2 regions of the Roseibium sp. HPY-6 genome follow, and region 1 is predicted to be linked to the other one. Evidence: riboswitches for the same ligand, from Rfam matches in the RefSeq annotation. Region 1 holds a riboswitch; the other holds the start of a gene.
The links. A riboswitch is a leader RNA that binds a small molecule or an ion and turns the genes downstream of it on or off. The one in region 1 is predicted to bind S-adenosylmethionine.

Region 1 (5,996 bases):
CTTCTTCTGATCGGAATGACAACGGAGATCAACATCGTCACAAACGAAAAAGACGATGTGCTGCTGGTGCCGCTGGCTGCCTTTGACGGTTCGACCGTTCAAGCACTGGACGAGCAGGACCGCGTAACCTTTGTCACTGTCAAGACCGGCATTCGCGGAACAAGATCGGTCGAAGTCCTTGAAGGGTTGAGCGAAGAAAGCCGCGTCCTGCTCCCATTCCGGGGGGACCTTGCCGAGGGCGACAAGGTCGCACCGGTAAGCGGAGGTTCGGGCTGATGATGCTCCTGAAAATCGCTGCAACGCACGTTCGCAACCGGATGCGGCAAACCGTGGTGTCGACGCTGGGTGTCGCGCTCGGTGTCGGTTTTTCGGTTGCGATGGCAAGCCTCATGGAGGGTTCCCAGCGGGATTTCATGACAACGCTGATCGAGGCGATACCGCATGTGGAGATCCGGGATGAGCAGCGCGCGCCCGCCCAACAACCGGCAACCGCGCTTTACGATGCTGTCGCGTTTCACGGATTGCGGCCGCTGGAGGATCTGCGTGGCATTCGCAACCCCACCGAAGCAATAGCTTCCTTACGCGAATGGGTGCAGGGCGAATTCGCGCAACGGCTGAGTGGTCAGGCGGTTCTTCGCTACAGCGGCCAGGACATCGGCATGACGCTTGTTGGCGTCGTTCCCGGACGTGAACTGTCGGTCTCCAAAATCAGCGAAGATATGCGACTGGGGAGTTTTAAAGCGCTCGATACGACTTCAAACGGCCTGGTGATCGGACGCAAGGCCGCCGACCGCCTCGGTGCCGATCTGGGCGATACCGTTATTCTGACGTCTGCGGGCGGGATTGCAAAGCGGTTCAAGATTGTCGGGTTGTTTCACACAGGTGTTACGACGAGCGACGAAGGGCTCGCCTATGCACCTCTCAAGGCCGTTCAGATCCTGCTTGAAAAACCCAATATTATCAATGGCATTTCCATCCGCCTTGCCGATATCGGACAAGCGAATGCCATCGCAGCACGTGCAGAGCGTCAGTTGGGCTACAAGGCAGTTTCCTGGGAGGAAGCGAATGAAGGGCTCATGGAGGCTTTCGTCGTTCGCAACGCCATCATGTACACGGTCGTCGGCGCAATCCTCGTTGTTGCCGGGTTCGGGATCTTCAACATTGTGTCCACGATCGTCCACGAAAAGGCTCGTGATATCGCGATCCTGAAGTCCCTCGGGTTTCCTGAAAGGGACATCCAGCAGATTTTCGTGCTGGAAGGTCTCGTCATCGGCATTCTTGGTGCGATTGTCGGATGTCTGCTCGGGTTTGGTTTGTCGAGTTATCTGGCCACCGTGAAATTCGAGGTCACAACGGACATCGAGATGACCAGACTTCCGATCCACTTTTCCTATCTTCATTATGTGCTTGCGTGTTCCTTGGCTTTGTTTTCCTCGGCGGTAGCGGGTTTCATTCCTGCCAGAAAGGCGGCAAAGCTCAACCCGGTGGACATCATTCGAGGCGCGACATGACTCCCGCCGCAGCGCTACAAAGCGAAACTGACGGTAGTCTTCTGGAAGCCAAGGGTCTGACCAGAATTTTGCCCGCTGTCGTTCCGGTCACGCTCGTTGAAGACGTCAACTTCAAGATTGAACAAGCAGAGTTTGTTGCGATCACAGGCCCATCCGGCTCCGGAAAATCGTCCCTGCTCTACCTGCTCGGATTGCTCGACCGCCCGACAGCTGGAGACATGCTGATCGAAGGCACCCGAACCGCAGATCTTTCGTCTGCCGATTTGGCCAAGTTGCGACTTCAGAAAATCGGCTTTGTCTTTCAGTTTCACTTTCTGCTGCCGGAATTTACGGCGCTTGAAAACATCCTGATCCCGATGCAGAAACTCGGTGCCCTTCCCGTCAGGAGCCAGATTGACCATGCAAAGGGTCTCTTGGCCGATCTCGGCCTGGAAGATTACCTCAACCGCCGCCCGGCGCAGCTATCGGGCGGCCAGCGCCAACGTGTCGCTGTCGCGCGCGCGCTTGCCAATTCGCCGGACCTTATCCTGGCCGATGAACCGACCGGAAGTCTGGATTCCAAGGCCACCGAACAGGTTTTTGACAGCCTGCAATCGATCGTCAAAAGGCAAAACACAACGGTTGTTGCCGTCACACACGATATGGAGCTGGCGTCACGGATGAAGCGAAGAATTCATCTCGTGGATGGGCGCGTGGACTATGATCGCCGTCAGCCGTAAGGACGAAATCAACTTTTTGCGGGTAGCTTGCAAAGCAGAAAAAGTCATGTCATAAGCCCCTCATCATCAAGAGAAGGGCTGGCGCCCTCGCCAACCTGCCAAACCGGGCAAGGTGGTTTCCGCAACAGGGATGCGGCCGGATGGAACCTCAAAGAGGCGTTCCGGCAACAAAGCGGTTTGATTGCATGCGCCAGTCCTCCTCGGGAAACCGATGGAGGATTTTTTGTTGAGTGAGCCTATTTCCGGACGAGCGGCGTTCCTTGTCGAACACCACCAGGCGGTGAAAGCAACTTTCGCCGATACGACTGTCTGGCTGAAGGCTGCTGAAGACTGCGTGATGATGCGCATCAAGAGCCGGAGGATCATTGGCGGTCTTCCGAGGCACAAAGCGCCCTTGTCGCGGGAGCAGCGGATCGACCGCCTACAGAACCTGTTACAACTTTGGGCTTGCGGCTGCACCAGTGCGCTCGACGAAGACCTGTTTGCAGATATCCTGAACAGACGTGAGCCTTGATCTCAGCTCGTGCTCAATTGGGCACGGGGCGTGGCCGCCCGCCATCGTCAACCGATACGAAGGTGAAATGAGCTTCCGTTACCTTTTCACGGTGGCCGTAGCGGTGCCGAAGCGCCCAGGCTTCGAGCCTGATTTCCATTGATGTGTTTCCAACCTTGACGACATCGGTGTAGACGCACAAAACGTCTCCGACGTGAACCGGGCGGATAAACTTCATCCGGTCGACAGCGATGGTCACCACCCTGCCCTCGGCCCGCTGACCGGCAGCGATCCCTCCGGCAAGGTCCATTTGCGACAACACCCAACCTCCGAAGATGTCTCCGGCCGCGTTCGTGTCAGCCGGCATCGCCATTGTGCGAAGGGTCAATTCGCCCGACGGCTTGTCCTCTTCGTTGCTCACGCTTACTCCTCCGTTACAAGTCATGAAAAGACTAACGGGAGACAGGCAGATCACAAGCTCTTCTTGTCAGATCACCAGCATCAGGATCGCCATGATCCACAGCGGAAGTGGCGCGGCAATCCAGATCAGGAGGATCGGCAGGCCGCGTGGTAGGAATTTCGAGACCGACATACGTTTTCCTTTCTAGCTGAACACCGGCATCTCAAACACGGTCAGGACGACGAGTGCTGCCATACCGGCGAAAAAGGCAAGTTTAGCGCTGCCGATCAGTGTCCGTCCGGCAATATCGAGTTTCGGCAGGGGCAGGTCTTTGGAATCCAGATACATCGATGTCAGCATCAGCGTGAACACGGTGAACCAGACGACCACGAGGGCTTCCGCCAAAAGAACAATTGCTACCAGCATGCTCCGCTCCATTCAGAGTGTTGCGATGTCAATTCAGGAGGAGGCATGGAACCCGCATGCCCGAATGTCGCGAGCCAGAGGCTCTGTGCGATCCGTTCGGCAACGGCAATAATCTCGTCGGCGATTTCCGGTACGAAGAGTTCGCGCACAACCGGACGGAACACAGACAGCCAGTCCGCATAGTCCGAACTGACGACCTCTTTCAGTTTCAAATGAGCAGGTACCGGTTTGCCTTTGTACGCGCCGTTCTTCAGCAGAACCGACTGCCAGAAGGCCTCCATCTTCGGCAGATGATCTTCCCATTTGCCATCCAGCCGCTTGTTGAAGATGTCACCCAGCCGCGGATGCTCACGAATGCATCTGTAGAACGTATGAACCATGACCTGGATCGCGTGCACATCTACCGTCTCATACCGGCGCAGCCGATCTCCTGTATCTGAGACCGGACGAGGGCTGAGCTTGTATCTGTCGGCACCGGATATGGGACTTTCCATCACTCTCTCCATAACATTCATTTAAAATGCATCTTTTAAATGCCACATGCCGCAGTTAAAATCAACATCTCAAATGAATGTTTTATGGGACCCTGCCATGCGCCTCAGTCAGGCCAGTGATTTTGCCTTGAGAATTCTGATGGCCACAGGTCAGTCGGAGAGCCCCCAGACCGTCGACAGGCTCAGCACGGAACTTGGTCTGGCCAAGTCGCATGTCATGAAAATCGTCGCGCAGTTGGGACGCAATGGCTACCTCGAAACAACGCGCGGTCGTGGAGGCGGCATCCGTCTGGGCCGGTCGCCGGATGCGATTCGTCTCGGCGATGTCGTCCGGCTGATCGAACCGGACCTGGGCGTGGTCGCCTGTTTGAAGCCGGAAGCGACCGTTTGTGCGTTTCTGCCGCGCTGCGCACTCAAAGGGGCCATGGCGCGCGCCTCCGACGCTTTTCTCGACAGCTTAAACACGGAAACACTGGCAACGATCCTGGCGGGAACGCAGCGCGCGGCTTTGCCCGGATAGTTTTCAGGCGTTCCCGCGACTGGACGGAAGAAAGCGATATCCGGCAATTCCGCCGGTCGGGTATGTCACCCCCGTGGAGATGACACGTTCGCAACCGGCACTTGTCATTGCCGGTCATAACAGCACGTATTTTCGAAAACAGCAGATCAAAGCGTTGCCGCCTGCTCCAGAAACGCGAGATCCTCAAGGCAGTAATAACCGGATATCCGGCTGATGGTGCCGGACCGTTTCCAGTCGTTCAGGACACGGCTGACGTTTTCGCGGGCTGCGCCGGCCATGTTGGCGATATCCGCCTGGCTGAGCTTGTAGTGAATGAGGGTTCGTCCGTCGTCCAGCGGTTTTCCGAAGGTCTCGGACAACTGCAACAGGGTCTGCGCCACGCGCCCGGGCAGCGGCAGGAACGATCTGGCCGCCAGAACGTCGTTGGCATGCCGCAAACGTTTGCCGACAATCGACAGCATGTGCCGGTAAACGGCAGGGTGTTCATCGGAAAACCTCTGGAATGCAGCCTTGTCGATGAATGCAAGCTGCGCTTCCTTCAAGGCGCTGACCGTCGCCGAGCGTGGACGGCCGTCCAGCAGCGCCAGTTCTCCCACCAGATCACCCGGCCCCAGAACCGCCAGAAGCTGTTCATCACCCTCGACGGAAAGCAGAGACACTTTCAGCGACCCTTCCAAAACAGCATAACAACCATTCCCGGGATCGCCGTTTTCGAACAGGATCGTCCCGGCCGCGATCTTCATGGGACGGGCAAGACGCGATAGCCCAACTGCCAATTCCGGCTCAAGCCCTTCCAACGAAAAGCTGTTTTTCAAGAAGTCTTTTATTTCTGCCACACCTACCCCCTGCCAAGGACGTTCACGACATAAAATTGATCCCACACGCAATCCTGTGATTTCCATCACGTGCGTTCAAGAAAAAAATACCTATATCATAAGTCATGGAAGCGGGGCCGCCCCTCCCCCCTTCCTGACCTCCACGAAAAACGGCTCTGTTCCCCGCAGAGCCGTTTTTTCGTTCCGCAGTTCAAATTCGCGCGAAGTCAGCCGATTTTCAGTTCAAAAACACGTCTTTCCGATCGAGCGTTTGAAAAAACCGCGTGCTTTTGAGCACTTCATACTGACATTCACGTATGGCAATTTTTTTGCGAGGCTCGTTCCGCATCAGCCTGTCATCCGATTTTCCCGGGATCGCCGCAACAAAACTCCGGTCGCTCATGCCGTCGAAATGGTTGAGCAACAAACCCTGCAGTTCTTCAACATCACTGGTCTGCGGCAACGGGTTGCCCTTGGGCAGCACTTGCAGATTGTAGGACTTGGCAACACGCGCCAGCCGCAAGGTCTTGAACCCGGACCGCACCGGAGAAATCACCAGTGGCGGCGTTTCGAAATCTGCGCGATCGATTGCCTTGAACACGATCCTGGCAAGTGACA
Region 2 (5,996 bases), 320 kb from region 1:
GCCCTGGCAAGATTTATAAGGGCCATACCCGGTTCCGGTGCCGCCGGGGGCTCGTTTTTCCGGTAAAGACTTCGGAGAAACCTGCAGGTGTTTTCCTGAAAGACCGCATCCGCTACGCCCGGCTTCCGGTTGAAGTGGACGAAATAATTGTCAGCGCCGAGAAAAGTCTCCATGAGCTCGACCCATGGCTTTTCGCCGCGCTCCTGGTACGGCAGGCTCAGGTTGATCACCTTGCGGACCCGGTTCGGATGCAACAAGGCCAATCCCCAAACGACCATCGCTCCCCAGTCGTGACCGGCAAAGACAGCATCCTCGTAACCATAGTGATCAAGGAGCGCGACAAGATCTCCTGTCAGATGGTCAATATCGTAGGCGGTAACATTGCCTGGTTGCGACGAGTTTCCGTAGCCACGCTGATTGGGGACGATGACATGGTAGCCCGCCTCGGCAAGCGCGGGCATCTGGTAGCGCCAGGAAAACGCGTGTTCCGGCCAACCGTGACAGAGCACAATCGGATTTCCCGAATGTTCGCGTCCTGCTTCAAATACTTCAAGTTCGACGCCGTTCACAGCAATGAGGCACGGACTTGGAAAATCGGTTGGATTGAACACTGCTCTGCTCCTTGTTGACTTTTAAAGCCGTTACATGAAGCTTAATGGTGCCAAAAACTGGCACTATTAATCGATAGCCTAACCAAATGAATGCACGCCACCGACAAGACGCTCTCGTGCGCAACCTTCGCCGTCAAGGCACATCCACCATTTCTCGCCTGGCAGAAGAGGTTGGCGCTTCTCGGCGCACTGTGTTGCGCGACATTGCAGCCCTGCGCGATGAAGGGTTTGCCATTCACTCGCAAATCGGCCGCGGAGGCGGCCTTTACCTTGATCCGCACTCCATCCAGACCACTGCGCGTCTCTCAGTCGCTGAGGTCTTCGCGCTTCTGATCAGCGTTGCAAGCATGAGAGCTGCCGGCACCCTTCCCTTCTCGGGTCTTGCAGACGCGGCTCTTGCCAAGATCGAGAAAGCTCTGCCTTCGGACAAGGTTCGGGATTTACGGCGTTTTTTGGATTGTCTCTACGTCGGACCGCTTGCTCCCGAGGTCGACATATCCGATCTGGGAACAATGGACCCCGCGCTTCTGCCGGCCTTTGAACCGGCCTTTCTCAATCGCTTGCACCTGCGCTTCCGCTATAGGGACGCGAAGGGCGCTGAGACGACGCGGCATGTGGAGCCGCAAGCCATGCTGATCCTGCCGCCGCTCTGGTATCTGGTCGCCTGGGACCCGTCGCGCCAGGATTTCCGGCACTTCCGAATGGACCGGATCAGCGCAGCCGAATGCGTCGAGGGTTCAACCTTTCGACGACGCCATGTGCCCTTCGACGACAGCGTCCGCCCGGTTCGGCAGACGTTCGATTGACGATCACCGTTCAGGCAGGGTTTCATTCTCCCTGCCTGAGCATCACCTCAGACCGCGTTCAGCGCTTTTTCGACGTCTTCCAGCAGATCCTGCGGATCTTCCAGCCCGACCGACAGCCGCAAAATGCCGTCGGTGATACCGAGTTCGGCGCGCGCTTCTTCACCGATCGACTGGTGCGTCGTTGTTGCCGGATGGGTGATCAGGCTTTTCGCATCGCCAAGGTTGTTGGAGATCCGGATGATGTCCAGCGCATTGGTGAAGCGGAAGGCCGCCTCTTTGCCGCCTTCGATTTCCAGGGCCACCATGGTCGAACCGGCACGCATCTGCCGCTTGGCCAGATCCGCCTGCGGATGGTCGTCCCGCCCGGGGTAGATCAGCCGCTTGACCTTGGATTGGCCGGCGAGAAAATCGGCAATCTGTCCCGCGCTCTCGGTCTGTCGCGCGACACGGATCGGAAGCGTTTCAAGGCCCTTCATCAGGACCCAGGCGTTAAACGGGCTCATATGCGGACCCGTATGCTTCACAAACGGCATGACTTCGTCGACGATCCATTCTTCATCGGACAGAACCACACCGCCAAGGCATCGACCCTGGCCATCGATATGCTTCGTTGCCGAATAGACAACAACATCGGCCCCAAGCTGAAGCGGTGACTGGTAAAGCGGGGTGGCAAACACGTTGTCGACGATAAGGCGCGCGCCGGCCGTTTTTGCAATCTCCGCGACCGCTGAAACATCGATGACTTCCAGCGTCGGGTTGGTCGGGCTTTCCAAAAAAAGCGCGCGTGTGTTCGGTCGCACCGCCGCCTTCCACTGTTCGATATCCGTCCCGTCGACGAGCGTGCTTTCGACGCCAAAGCGCGGCAACAGTGTTTCGCAAATGTAGCGGCAGGAGCCGAACAGCGCTTTTGCCGCGATCACGTGATCGCCGGCCTTGACTGACGCCATCAGGGCAAGGTTCACCGCGGCCATGCCGCTCGCAGTACCACGCGCAGCTTCCGCACCTTCAAGCGCTTTGATGCGATCTTCAAACATGGAAACGGTCGGGTTGGCATAGCGGGAATAGACAAAGCCCGGGTCTTCGCCATTGAAGCGCGCTTCCGCCGCCTCGGCATTGTCGTAGACAAAGCCTTGGGTCAGATACATGGCTTCCGAGGTTTCACCAAAAGGCGAACGCATGGTACCGCCGTGAACCAAAGAGGTTGCAGGACGCCAGTTCTTGGTGGTGGACTCAGTCATTGTCTTGTTCGCTCCAAACGCAAAAAACCCCAGCCTCAAGACCGGGGTTCGCACCTCCGGCCTTTTTTAGCGATTTATTTAACGTGGCTGCAAGCCGGCCGGCCCAAATCACCACGGAATGGCTCCGTGGTAAGGGAAAACCTTGCTGCGGTCAATCATCTTCAGCGAAAGTTCTCGTGAACCGACAAAGCCTGTTGGCGCGGGCCAACCTATCCTTTAAGGATTCCTCTAAGGACAAAAGACGGGAATTCTTCATGAACGTGCCAACCGGCGAGGCCTTGAACGGAAGCGCAACCCTTGCAGCAAGCGGGATTTTACCGGAGCGGATCATTCGCGAAATGTTCGCCGCCGGTGAAATTTCGGCCGATGAAGCCCCTGTTTCCGGGCAGATCCAACCCGCCAGTCTGGACCTTCGCCTCGGCGCGGTGGCTTTTCGCGTTCGTGCCAGCTTTCTGCCTGGCCCCGAAATCCGCGTCGCCGACCGCCTGGAAGAGTTGAAACTTCACACGGTCGACCTCAGGGACGGTGCAGTCCTGGAAACCGGCTGTGTCTATATCGTGCCGCTTCAGGAAAGCCTTGCCCTGGCATCAGACATTTCAGCGACCGCAAATCCGAAGAGTTCGACCGGTCGTCTTGACGTTTTCACACGCGTGATCACCGACAATGGCCTTGCCTTCGACACGGTTCCGGCCGGATACAAGGGTCCGCTTTATGCGGAGATTTCACCCCTCACCTTTCCGATCCTCGTGCGCAGCGGGTCACGCCTCAGCCAGATCCGTTTCCGGCGTGGTCATTCGCTGATTGCCGATGCCATCCTTGAGGACGTGCACCGGACCCATACGCTGATGAGCGGCGGCAACGAGCGCATCGGCGGCGGTGTGCAGTTGTCGATCGACCTTGAAGGAAACGGCCCGGACAGCCTGATCGGCTATCGCGCCAAGCATCATTCCGGGCTCATTGACGTCGATGTAGTCGGAGCCCAGGATCCGCTTGATTTCTGGGAACCGATTTACCGGCGCCAGAAGGGTGAACTGATCCTCGATCCGGACGCGTTCTATATCCTAGTCAGCCAGGAGGCGGTCCATGTGCCGCCGGATTTTGCCGCCGAAATGGTGCCGTTCGATCCGCTTGTTGGGGAATTTCGGGTGCACTATGCCGGCTTTTTCGATCCCGGGTTTGGGCACGCAGACGCAGGCGGCGTCGGATCCAGGGCCGTGCTCGAGGTCCGCTCCCACGACGTTCCCTTTATCGTCGAACACGGTCAGACTATCGGCCGGCTCGTTTATGAGCACATGGCGGAGCGGCCGGTCACGCTCTACGGCGAAGGCATCGGCTCGAACTACCAGGGCCAGGCACTGAAACTGTCGAAACACTTCCGGGTGCCGTCGTAAGACGCCATGCCCCTGAAGACCGTCACGCGCGAATATGAGGGGTTTCTGGAGGACCGGAAGTCCCGCTTTCTGGCGTTTCTGATGCCGATCCAACAATTCGACCAGCGCCTCGACTCGCTGCGCAAGGAGCACAGGAAAGCCAACCACATCGTTACCGCGCATCGCCGCCTGCTGGATGACGGCCGGATCGAGGAAAGCGGCAAGGATGATGGCGAACCGGCCGGAACTTCAGGTATGCCGACTTTGCGCGTGCTTCAGGGCGCCGATCTGATCAATTGCGCCGTTCTGATTGTGCGTTACTTCGGTGGTACCAAACTTGGTGGCGGCGGACTTGCGCGCGCCTATTCCGGCGCTGCTCAGGATGCTATCGGCAATGCGGATCTCGTGCCGTTCCAGAAGATCACGAGCAGAAGACTGAACGCAACGTTTGCGGCAAGCTCCGAGCTGGAGCGAAGGATAGAGAGGCTCGGCCTGACGGTCGTTGCGCGGAACTATACGGAGACCGGTGTAGAACTGACCGTTGAAGGCCCGGAAGAGGCACTGGCAAAGCTTTAGCGTCCTTTCGTGATTGCCGTGTAAACCTTAACATCAACACTCCAGAGGCAAAGATGGACGCGGCTTGTTTTCTAGACCGGCAGCGCCTGCATCCTTTTGCCCTCAACCCTACACCATCGTCATCCCGGACGCCCGGAGGGTGAGCCGGGATCAGGGAGCCGAGGGCATGCGCTCAAATGTGCCGAGGCCCTGCCTCTCCGGTCCCGGCTCGCGCTGCGCTTGGCCGGGAAGACGACGGAGGGTTTTGTTGAGCTTGCTCACGCTCAGGGGTTGCGCGCACTTTGTTATTGCGGGTTTGAAGAAAACTGACTTTTCATCTTGTGCATCCGCTTCCCGTTGACAGAAAGGAGCTGTGAAAGAGGTAATCCTCGATACCGGTTCTGCAAGCGCATCAATCACTTGAAAACATCCCACCACCGTCATCCCGGACGTCCGGAGGACGAGCCGGGATCGGGCAGCCGAGGACATGCGCTCAAAATGCCGGGGCCCTGCCTCTCCGGTCCCGGCTCGCGCTGCGCTTGGCCGGGAAGACCAAGGAGAGTTTGTGCGAGTATGATTGGAGAGCTGAAGTCGGCTAGTTGATCGACCTTAAAAGCTGAGACATCTGAGTACCGCGCCTGAGTTCAATCGACGATCACGGCGGCGCCTTCCCGGCGGTCGTCTCCGATACTCGAAAAATAGCCACGGCTATCGGCGCTGACGGCATGTACGCCGCCGAAGAACATGTTCTTTTCCGCCCAGATACGATGGTCGGGAAAGAGGCTTTTCAATTCTTCAATATCAATACCGGCCTCAATCGCCTCAACATCCAGATGTCCATTTTCAATGTGAAGGCGCGGTGCACGGACCGCTTCTTTCAGTCCGGCCTGCCCCAAACACAAGCGCGCAACAACCTGAAATATTGCCGAACGGATTCGACTGGACCCGCCGGACCCGAGAGCGATCAGGTTTCCGTCCTTTGTCTCGATCAGCGTCGGGCACATCATTGAGGCCAGGCGCACATTCGTCGGCCAGTCTTGCGATCCATGCGGGTTCACATCCTCTTCTCCAAGAATGTTGTTCAGCATGAAGCCATACCCGGCAACGATCTCACCATTGCCAGTACCGTTCGAGACCGTCACTGAGCAGGCATTTCCCTGGGCATCGACTGTTGAGATGTGGGTTGTTCCCTTCTGGCGCATGGGCCGGTCCAGGAGCCTTGCGAGGTCTCCGCGGACCAATCGGCGGGCTTCATCGGTCAGCTGCAGAGCCGTTGCCATGGCTGGCATGTCGCATCGCTCAAGATGGGTCAACGCGTAACGGATCAATGCGCCGCAAGCGGCCGGCGGCGGATTTAGGAAAACCGAAGCGCCGTCTAGCGCGATACGAAGTGGTTCACGCGCGACGACCTCATAG

Region 2: linked by a shared signal. The riboswitch ahead of ABVF61_RS18175 (O-succinylhomoserine sulfhydrylase) and the one ahead of ABVF61_RS16690 (hypothetical protein) in region 1 are both predicted to bind S-adenosylmethionine.

Annotation. Positions count from the first base shown of each region.
Region 1 covers NZ_JBEWCD010000002.1:1,148,367-1,154,362, reverse strand. The annotation lists gene ABVF61_RS16705 (efflux RND transporter periplasmic adaptor subunit) at 1-276, shown strand, start outside; gene ABVF61_RS16700 (ABC transporter permease) at 276-1,511, shown strand; gene ABVF61_RS16695 (ABC transporter ATP-binding protein) at 1,508-2,230, shown strand; SAM-I-IV-variant riboswitch at 2,289-2,412, shown strand; gene ABVF61_RS16690 (hypothetical protein) at 2,457-2,744, shown strand; gene ABVF61_RS16685 (acyl-CoA thioesterase) at 2,758-3,096, opposite strand; gene ABVF61_RS16680 (hypothetical protein) at 3,328-3,549, opposite strand; gene ABVF61_RS16675 (group III truncated hemoglobin) at 3,540-4,043, opposite strand; gene ABVF61_RS16670 (RrF2 family transcriptional regulator) at 4,141-4,563, shown strand; gene ABVF61_RS16665 (Crp/Fnr family transcriptional regulator) at 4,710-5,399, opposite strand; gene ABVF61_RS16660 (ChbG/HpnK family deacetylase) at 5,617-5,996, opposite strand, start outside.
Region 2 covers NZ_JBEWCD010000002.1:1,469,191-1,475,186, reverse strand. The annotation lists gene ABVF61_RS18185 (alpha/beta fold hydrolase) at 1-611, opposite strand, end outside; gene ABVF61_RS18180 (helix-turn-helix transcriptional regulator) at 698-1,417, shown strand; gene ABVF61_RS18175 (O-succinylhomoserine sulfhydrylase) at 1,465-2,655, opposite strand; SAM riboswitch at 2,700-2,780, opposite strand; gene ABVF61_RS18170 (2'-deoxycytidine 5'-triphosphate deaminase) at 2,910-4,046, shown strand; gene ABVF61_RS18165 (YigZ family protein) at 4,053-4,601, shown strand; gene ABVF61_RS18160 (gamma-glutamyltransferase) at 5,225-5,996, opposite strand, start outside.